DNA from 4 places in the Pectobacterium nicotianae genome. Region 3 is predicted to be linked to each of the others. Evidence: predicted binding sites of a transcription regulator. Region 3 holds the regulator's gene; each other region holds the start of a gene.
The links. The regulator PurR, encoded in region 3, represses purine synthesis genes. The targets are predictions, from matches to a motif close to CANGCAAACGTTTGCNTG.
Positions count from the first base shown of each region.

Region 1: a site for PurR is predicted at 1,226-1,243, ahead of purL (phosphoribosylformylglycinamidine synthase). Genes of this name have one in related genera too.
Region 2: a site for PurR is predicted at 936-953, ahead of pyrD (quinone-dependent dihydroorotate dehydrogenase). Genes of this name have one in related genera too.
Region 4: a site for PurR is predicted at 979-996, ahead of guaB (IMP dehydrogenase). Genes of this name have one in related genera too.

Region 1 is NZ_CP096821.1:1,271,569-1,273,777, forward strand. It holds gene mltF (membrane-bound lytic murein transglycosylase MltF) at 1-1,123, opposite strand, end outside; gene purL (phosphoribosylformylglycinamidine synthase) at 1,340-2,209, shown strand, end outside.
Region 2 is NZ_CP096821.1:2,811,601-2,813,809, reverse strand. It holds gene pepN (aminopeptidase N) at 1-857, shown strand, start outside; gene pyrD (quinone-dependent dihydroorotate dehydrogenase) at 1,063-2,073, shown strand.
Region 3 is NZ_CP096821.1:2,087,532-2,089,740, reverse strand. It holds gene purR (HTH-type transcriptional repressor PurR) at 252-1,277, shown strand; gene cfa (cyclopropane fatty acyl phospholipid synthase) at 1,479-2,209, shown strand, end outside.
Region 4 is NZ_CP096821.1:1,327,439-1,329,647, reverse strand. It holds gene guaB (IMP dehydrogenase) at 1-917, opposite strand, end outside; gene xseA (exodeoxyribonuclease VII large subunit) at 1,089-2,209, shown strand, end outside.

The DNA.
Region 1 (2,209 bases), 820 kb from region 3:
CGCGAATACTTTGCTCAGGGTCGACTCGATCGGTGACGTTCAGGCTTTCTGCCGTGTTGCGCGTGAGCATCATCAGTCCGCGCACGCCGGTAGGGGAGGTCGCCAGCGGGTTCCAGTGTGACTCCTGATAGGAGATGGCGGCCAGCAGCTTCCAGTCGATATCGGTGGCGTATTTTTCAAACAGCGGTCGCAGATCCGGCAGCGTTTCATCAATCGCGCTCAGGAATGTGGTGGTATCGACATAGTCAAATTCGCCAACATGGCCGAGATACTTCTCCTCCAGACGCGCGAGCGTGCCGTCTTCGACAATCTGGCTGAAGAAATCCAGCAGCGCGGCGGACAGGCTGTCATCGTGTGAACGGCGCATATACCAGGTAACCGGCTCTTCGTCGCTGAGATCGAAGGCGACGGCAAGCTGCGGATGAATTCGCTGCATCAGGCCGATGGTGACCGAATCACCCAGCGTATAGTCCAGTTTGCCGTCGGCAACCTGCTTCAATAATTCCTGCGTGCTCTGATCGGAGGCCGATTCCCAGCTTAGCTGCGGGTATTTCTCCGCTTTTAGATCGCGCAGGGTAGCGGCGTGTGCGGAACCGGATGTGACAACGAGGCGGCCTTGCAGTTTATCCAGCGTTTTTGGACGGGGTGAACCGAGGCGGTACACCATCTGTTGTGAAATGGAATAGTAGGTTGGGCCGGCGCGGAAGCGTTCCAGACGCTCATGGTTGTAGATCAGCCCGGCAGCCAGCAGATCGGCATCGTCACCGTCTAAATCGTCGAACAGCTCGTCAAGATTCTTGCGTGACGATACTACCAGCTTGACGCCGAGGTAATCGGCGAACCGTTTTGCCAGTTCATAGTCCAGACCTGTCGGGGATCCGTTGCTCATTGCATAGGTCAGCGGTGAGTTGACCGTGCTGATACGCAACTCACCGCGTGAGAGGATCTGCCTGAGCTGTACATCCTGACTACTGCGCCAGGGAATACTAGGCCATAGCGCTAACGCCAGCAGTAACGTGATAATCCCGATGAAAAAATAATTTAATTTTAAAGGCTTCAAATAGTTATCTCTCGGCGGCCGTGTGGCCAGGCTGTCTGTAACGGCAGTTTTTTTATACGTCATTTCCCAGAGTGGGGGCATTTTGCTTAACAAACCGCCAGTGTGCAACTTTTATTGATTTGGTCACCGATTAATCATTCGTCGGACGCGAAGTGAAATTATCGCCACGCAAACGGTTTCGTCCGAGGGAAGGATTCTCTATAATATGCGCGTTTCCCCCCTGTTGTGCCCCATGGCTGTATCGCAGCCAGTGCATCGAAGACGAGAGAACTTTAGATTATGGAAATACTGCGTGGTTCACCTGCTTTATCGGCTTTTCGTATTAATAAATTGCTGGTCCGCTGCAAAGAGCACGTTTTGCCGGTCAGTGATATCTATGCTGAATACGTACATTTCGCCGATGTCAGCGCCCCGTTGAACAACGATGAACAGGCCAAACTGACACGTTTGCTGAAGTATGGTCCTTCTCTCGCGGAGCACGAGCCGCAAGGCCATCTGTTACTGGTCACGCCGCGTCCCGGTACCATTTCGCCGTGGTCTTCCAAAGCAACGGATATCGCCCATAACTGTGGGTTAAGCAAAGTACTGCGTCTGGAGCGTGGTCTGGCTTTCTATATTCATGCGCCTACGCTGAGCGATGAACAGTGGCAGCAACTGGGGGCACTGCTGCATGACCGAATGATGGAAAGCGTATTTAGCGACCTGAAACAGGCCGAAGCGCTGTTCTCTCATCATCAACCTGCCCCTTTCAAGCGTATCGAAATTCTGCTGGAAGGACGTCAGGCACTGGAAGAGGCGAACGTCCGTCTGGGACTGGCATTGGCAGAAGATGAAATTGACTATCTGCTGGAAGCCTTCACCAAACTGGGCCGCAATCCTAACGATATCGAACTGTATATGTTCGCCCAGGCGAACTCTGAGCACTGTCGCCACAAGATTTTCAACGCTGATTGGGTGATCGACGGCGTTACTCAGCCGAAGTCACTGTTCAAAATGATCAAAAACACCTTTGAACACACTCCCGATCACGTTCTCTCTGCCTATAAAGACAACGCCGCCGTCATGGAAGGTTCCGCCGTCGGCCGTTTCTACACCGATCCTAACGGGCAATATACTTACCATCAGGAAGACGCCCATATCCTGATGAAA
Region 2 (2,209 bases), 720 kb from region 3:
AGCCGCTTTCCGTGCCGATGCATGTTGTGGATGCTTTCCGTGGCGTGTTGCTGGATGAACAACTGGATCCGATGCTGGCTTCTCAGATTCTGACATTGCCGAGTGAAAACGAGATTGCCGAGCTGTTTGACATCATCGATCCGACGGCGATCGCTGCCGTGCGTGAGAGTATGACGCGTACGATGGCGAAAGAGATGGCGGATGAGTGGCTGGCGGTATACCACGCGAATCACGCGCCGCAATATCGCATCGAACACGCGGATATGGGCAAACGCGCGCTGCGCAACGTCTGCCTGCATTATCTGGCATTCAACGATGAAGCGCAGGCGGATAAACTGGTGCAGGCGCAGTTCCGTCAGGCGGATAACATGACAGATTCGCTGGCGGCGCTGTCGGCGGCGGTTGAGGCTCAGCTGCCAGTGCGTGATGACCTGCTGACGCAGTTTGATAACCGCTGGCATCAGGATGGCTTGGTCATGGATAAATGGTTTGTGCTGCAAGCGACCAGCCCCGCAGCCGATGTGCTGACCCGCGTGCGCGAGCTGCTGCAACACCGTTCATTCAGTCTGAACAATCCTAACCGCTTGCGTTCGCTGGTGGGGGCGTTTGCGGCCTCGAATCCGTCGGCTTTCCATGCGGAAGACGGTAGCGGCTATCGCTTCCTGACGGAGATTCTGGCCGATCTGAATACCCGTAATCCGCAGGTTGCAGCGCGGGTGATCGAGCCGTTGATCCGTCTGAAACGCTATGATGCTAAACGTCAGGCACAAATGCGTCAGGCGTTGGAGCAACTGAAGACGTTGGAAAATCTGTCTGGCGATCTGTTCGAGAAGATCAGCAAGGCACTGCAAGACTAATCCTGCCACGCGATTAGCACAGCCACACGCGGTATCCTGCCGCGTGTGGCGATAATTCCCGCATCACGATTCCCTGCTCCCGCAAACGTTTTACTTTCCGCAAAGATGGAATTACCATCACCGACCGTGAGTTAAACCGTAATCCACTATTGCTTACTCCCAGCGTAGGCAAGATACCTTTGCGATAGGGATCTCAGGAGACAATATGTTCTATCCCGTTATCAAAAAAGCCCTGTTTCAGCTCGATCCAGAGCGGGCACATGAGCTGACCTTCCAACAATTACGCCGTATTACCAACACGCCTTTTGAATTTCTCGTTCGCCAATCTGTTCCGACTAAACCCGTTACCTGCATGGGATTATCTTTTAAAAACCCACTCGGTCTGGCGGCGGGATTAGATAAAGACGGCGAATGTATTGATGCGTTAGGCGCAATGGGATTTGGTTTTATTGAAGTAGGGACGGTAACGCCGCGTCCACAATCCGGTAATGACAAACCAAGATTATTCCGCGTAGTGGAAGCGGAAGGATTGATCAACCGGATGGGGTTCAATAATAAAGGCGTGGATTATCTGGTCGAGAATGTAAAGAAAACACGTTTTGGCGGTGTATTAGGGATCAACATCGGCAAGAATAAAGATACGCCGGTTGAGCAAGGCAAAGACGATTATTTGATCTGCATGGATAAGGTTTATCCTCACGCAGGCTATATCGCGATCAACATTTCGTCACCCAATACGCCGGGGTTACGCAGCCTGCAATATGGTGAAGCGCTGGACGATCTTTTGCTGGCGATAAAGAACAAGCAGACAGAATTAAAAGATAAGCATCAGAAATATGTTCCCGTGGCGGTAAAGATCGCGCCGGATCTTTCTGAAGAAGAATTGATCCAAATTGCCGACAGTCTGGTTCGCCATAACATCGATGGCGTGATTGCCACCAATACGACACTCGACAGAAAACTGATTCAGGGATTAAACCACTGCGGGCAAACCGGAGGATTAAGTGGACGTCCGTTGCAGACAAGCAGCACGGAAATTATCCGCCGTTTGTCACAGGAATTAGCGGGACGTTTACCGATTATTGGCGTTGGCGGAATTGATTCTTTGGTCGCCGCTCGCGAGAAAATGGCGGCTGGCGCATCGCTGGTACAGATATATTCAGGCTTTATTTTCCACGGTCCACGCCTGATTAAAGATATCGTTACACATATTTAATCCGAAATGCCTTTCATTTTTAGCTGGGGGTTTATTTATCCCCCCGGCTAGTCTATATTTTATCCGTTTGCGTAAATAATCTATCAACGGATGACTGATCTTCTTGCCGCAATGTTTGTGACGATGAACGATTATT
Region 3 (2,209 bases):
AATCTCGGACGAATGCATCACTAATAGTATAAATTAGCCCTTTCACTTTCATGATAAATCGGACACAATCCGCTGTTTATGAAAGCGCTGCGTATCAGTCGAAAAACGTCAACCCAGATCCCTTCGGTATAACATTCGGCATTCTCCTTCTGAAATCCTGTTTTTTAGCTTAGAAGAAGAACATTAAACGTAGGCAAACGATTAACAATATACTTACGTCTGTAACAGGTAAGTTCAGGAGTCATTTTTAGATGGCAACGATTAAAGATGTGGCAAAACGTGCTGGCGTTTCCACCACAACCGTATCGCACGTGATCAATAAAACACGTTTCGTCGCCGAAGAGACTAAGGCAGCCGTCAGGGCGGCAATCAAAGAATTGCACTATTCGCCCAGCGCCGTCGCCCGCAGCCTCAAAGTTAATCACACCAAATCTATCGGTTTGCTGGCCACATCCAGCGAAGCCCCCTATTTTGCCGAGATCATTGAAGCCGTTGAAAACAGCTGCTATGCCAAAGGCTACACGCTGGTGCTGTGTAATTCACATAACGACATCGGCAAACAGCGAGCCTATCTTTCCATGCTGGCGCAAAAACGCGTCGATGGCCTGTTGGTAATGTGCGCTGAATACCCACCAGAGCTGTTGTCGATGTTGGAAGATTATCGCAGCATTCCGATGGTCGTGATGGACTGGGGACAGATGCACAGCGATTTTACCGATACGATTATCGATAACGCCTTTGAAGGCGGTTATATGGCTGGTCGCTACCTGATTGAACGCGGCCATCGGGATATCGGCGCCATCCCCGGCACTCAAGAACGCAACACCGGCAGCGGGCGCTACCTCGGCTTTTTGAAAGCATTGAAGGAAGCCGACATCACCGTACGCGACGAATGGGTAGTTCGAGGCGATTTCGAACCGGAATCCGGCTATAAAGCCATGCATCAGATCCTCGCACAGAAACAGCGTCCAACGGCCGTATTCTGCGGCGGCGATATTATGGCGATGGGGGCTATCTGTGCGGCTGACGAATTGGGTCTGCGTGTGCCGCAGGATATTTCGGTGATCGGTTATGACAACGTGCGCCACGCGCGTTTCTTTACGCCTGCGCTGACGACCATCCACCAGCCAAAGGAGCGTCTGGGTCAGTCCGCTTTCGCAATGCTGCTGGATCGCATTACCAGTAAGCGGGAAGATGCACACGTCATTGAAGTGCACCCGACGTTGATTGAACGCCGCTCGGTTGCAGACGGCCCCTACCTCGACTATCGCCGCTAGCCGCAGCCATTCTGTACAGCCGATTTTCTTATTCCTGCTGCTTCCCCTCCCTGCTTCAGCCAATTCTCTTGTATGCTGGCTGAAGCAGTTTTCAATTTAACACCGTGTTTCATTTTCTCTGGTGACAGCCGAGATCTCGGCTGCGATAAGTGTTGTCCAGGTATGTTTTACGATACTTTTACATAAAGTTAAGGAGACATGATGGGTTTACCTTATACAGAAGAATGGGATCCTAATACCGCGCCCTGGTTCCACATCGTGCAAGACATGCTGGCCACCGCGGATATCACCATCAACGGCACTCGCCCTTTTGACATCCGCGTGACCAACCCCAATTTCTTTAAACGTATCCTGCGTGAGGGATCGCTGGGGCTGGGAGAAAGCTACATGGATGAGTGGTGGGAATGTGAACGGCTGGATATGTTTTCCCATCGCGTCCTGCGTGCGGGGTTAGAGGCCAGGCTGCCCCGCCGTCTGCACGACCTGACGCGCGTCGCCCTCTCCCGCGTCACGAATTTACAATCCCGCCGACGTGCTCAGGTTGTCGGTAAAGCGCATTACGATTTAGGTAACGACCTCTTTACCTTGATGCTGGATCCCTATATGCAATACTCCTGCGCCTATTGGAAACAGGCACAGACGCTGGAACAGGCGCAGGAAGATAAACTTGCCATGATCTGCGAAAAGCTCCAGTTAACATCAGGGATGACTCTGCTGGATATCGGCTGTGGCTGGGGCGGGTTGGCCGAATTCGCGGCACGCCACTACGGCGTCTCAGTGTACGGCATCACTATTTCCAGAGAGCAACAGGTGCTGGCACAGCGACGTTGTCAGAATCTGAACGTCACCATTGAATTACAGGATTACCGTGATCTCGATCGGCAATTCGATCGCGTGGTGTCAGTTGGCATGTTTGAACACGTCGGGCCACG
Region 4 (2,209 bases), 760 kb from region 3:
GTACAGATAGAGCCAGGGCCGATACCCACTTTCACGGCGCTAACGCCCGCTTCAACCAGCGCTTTTGCACCTGCGCCCGTCGCCACGTTGCCGCCGATGATTTCGAGGTTCGGGTATTTAGCACGTGTTTCACGAATGCGCTGCAATACGCCTTCGGAATGGCCGTGTGAGGAGTCGATCAGCAGGACGTCAACGCCTGCGGCAACCAGCGCATCAACACGCTCTTCATTGCCTGCACCTGCGCCAACCGCTGCGCCTACGCGCAGGCGACCGTGTTCGTCTTTACACGCGTTAGGTTTACGTTCTGCTTTCTGGAAGTCTTTTACCGTGATCATGCCGATCAGGTGGAATTGGTCGTCAATCACCAGCGCTTTTTCGACGCGTTTTTCGTGCATTTTTTGCAGCACGACCTCACGCGCTTCACCTTCTTTGACAGTGACCAGACGTTCTTTTGGCGTCATGAACGCGCTAACCGGTTTTTCCAAATCGGTAACAAAACGCACGTCACGACCGGTGATGATACCGACCAGTTCGTTGTCTTTTGCCACGACAGGGTAGCCCGCGAAGCCGTTGCGCTCGGTCAGCTCTTTCATTTCACGCAGCGTCGTTTCTGGCGTCACGGTTTGTGGATCAACCACAACGCCACTTTCGTGTTTTTTCACGCGGCTAACTTCTTCAGCCTGACGCTCAATGGACATATTTTTGTGAATAAAGCCCAGACCGCCTTCCTGCGCCAGCGCAATGGCCAGACCGGATTCGGTAACGGTATCCATCGCTGCGGACAGCATAGGAATATTTAGGCGAATGTTTTTCGTCAACTGCGTGGACAGATCGGCAGTGTTAGGCAGAACAGTAGAATGAGCGGGAACCAGGAGGACGTCATCAAACGTCAGTGCTTCTTTAGCGATACGTAGCATGGGCAATATCTCACCAAGGTGGATGTAAGAATAGATAAAATATTGCCGTGGCATTATACAGAGCGTAATCGGTTGCCTCCAGCATTATTTTACTAAAATGCTTGATTACCTTTTTCAGGTAGGTAGTATCGATCAATTAAGTGACTGTTTTAAAATTTGATCTGGCTCACAATGTCTCAATTTCCCTCCTCTGCAATTTTTACCGTTAGCCGCCTGAATCAGACGGTTAGACAACTGTTGGAAATGGAAATGGGCCAGATTTGGCTCTCCGGCGAAATCTCCAACCTCTCTCAGCCCTCATCCGGCCACTGGTATTTCACGCTAAAGGACGAACGTGCGCAGGTGCGCTGTGCGATGTTCCGCACCAGCAACCGCAAAGTGACGTTCCGCCCGCAAAACGGTCAGCAAGTGCTGATTCGGGCGAGTATCACGCTATATGAACCTCGCGGCGACTATCAGCTACTGGCGGAAAGCATGCAGCCCGCTGGTGATGGCCTGCTACAGCAGCAGTTTGAACAGCTCAAACAGCGCCTCGCTGCCGAAGGGCTGTTCGATCAGCAGTTTAAGCAGGTTCTGCCCTCTCCCGCCAAACAAGTCGGCGTGATTACGTCAGCCAGCGGTGCCGCCCTGCACGATATTTTGCAGGTGTTGCAGCGCCGCGATCCATCGCTGCCGGTGATCGTGTACCCCACGTCGGTGCAAGGCGCGGAAGCACCGCTACAGATTGTTCGCGCTATTGAGCTGGCTAACCAGCGGGATGAGTGTGACGTATTAATCGTCGGGCGCGGTGGTGGTTCACTGGAAGATCTGTGGAGCTTTAATGACGAACGGGTCGCCCGCGCTATCTTCGCCAGCCGCATTCCTATCGTCAGCGCCGTCGGCCATGAGACCGATGTCACTATCGCTGATTTTGTCGGCGACCTGCGCGCACCCACGCCGTCGGCTGCTGCCGAGTTAGTGAGTCGTAACCAACTTGAGCTATTGCGCCAGATACAGTCCCAGCGCCAGCGTCTGGAAATGGCGATGGATTATTACCTTGCCCAGCGCAATCGGGAATTTACCCGTCTGCACCACCGTTTACAGCAACAGCATCCGCAGCTGCGGCTGGCGCGTCAGCAGGCACAGCTGGTTAAACTGCGTCAGCGGCTGGATGACGCCATGCAGCAGCAGCTTCGGCAGACCTCGCGCCGAAGTGAACGCTTACAACAACGTCTGATGCAACAACAGCCGCAAACCCGTATTCATCGTGCACAGCAGCGTTTGCAGCAGCTTAGCTATCAGATGCAAAGCGC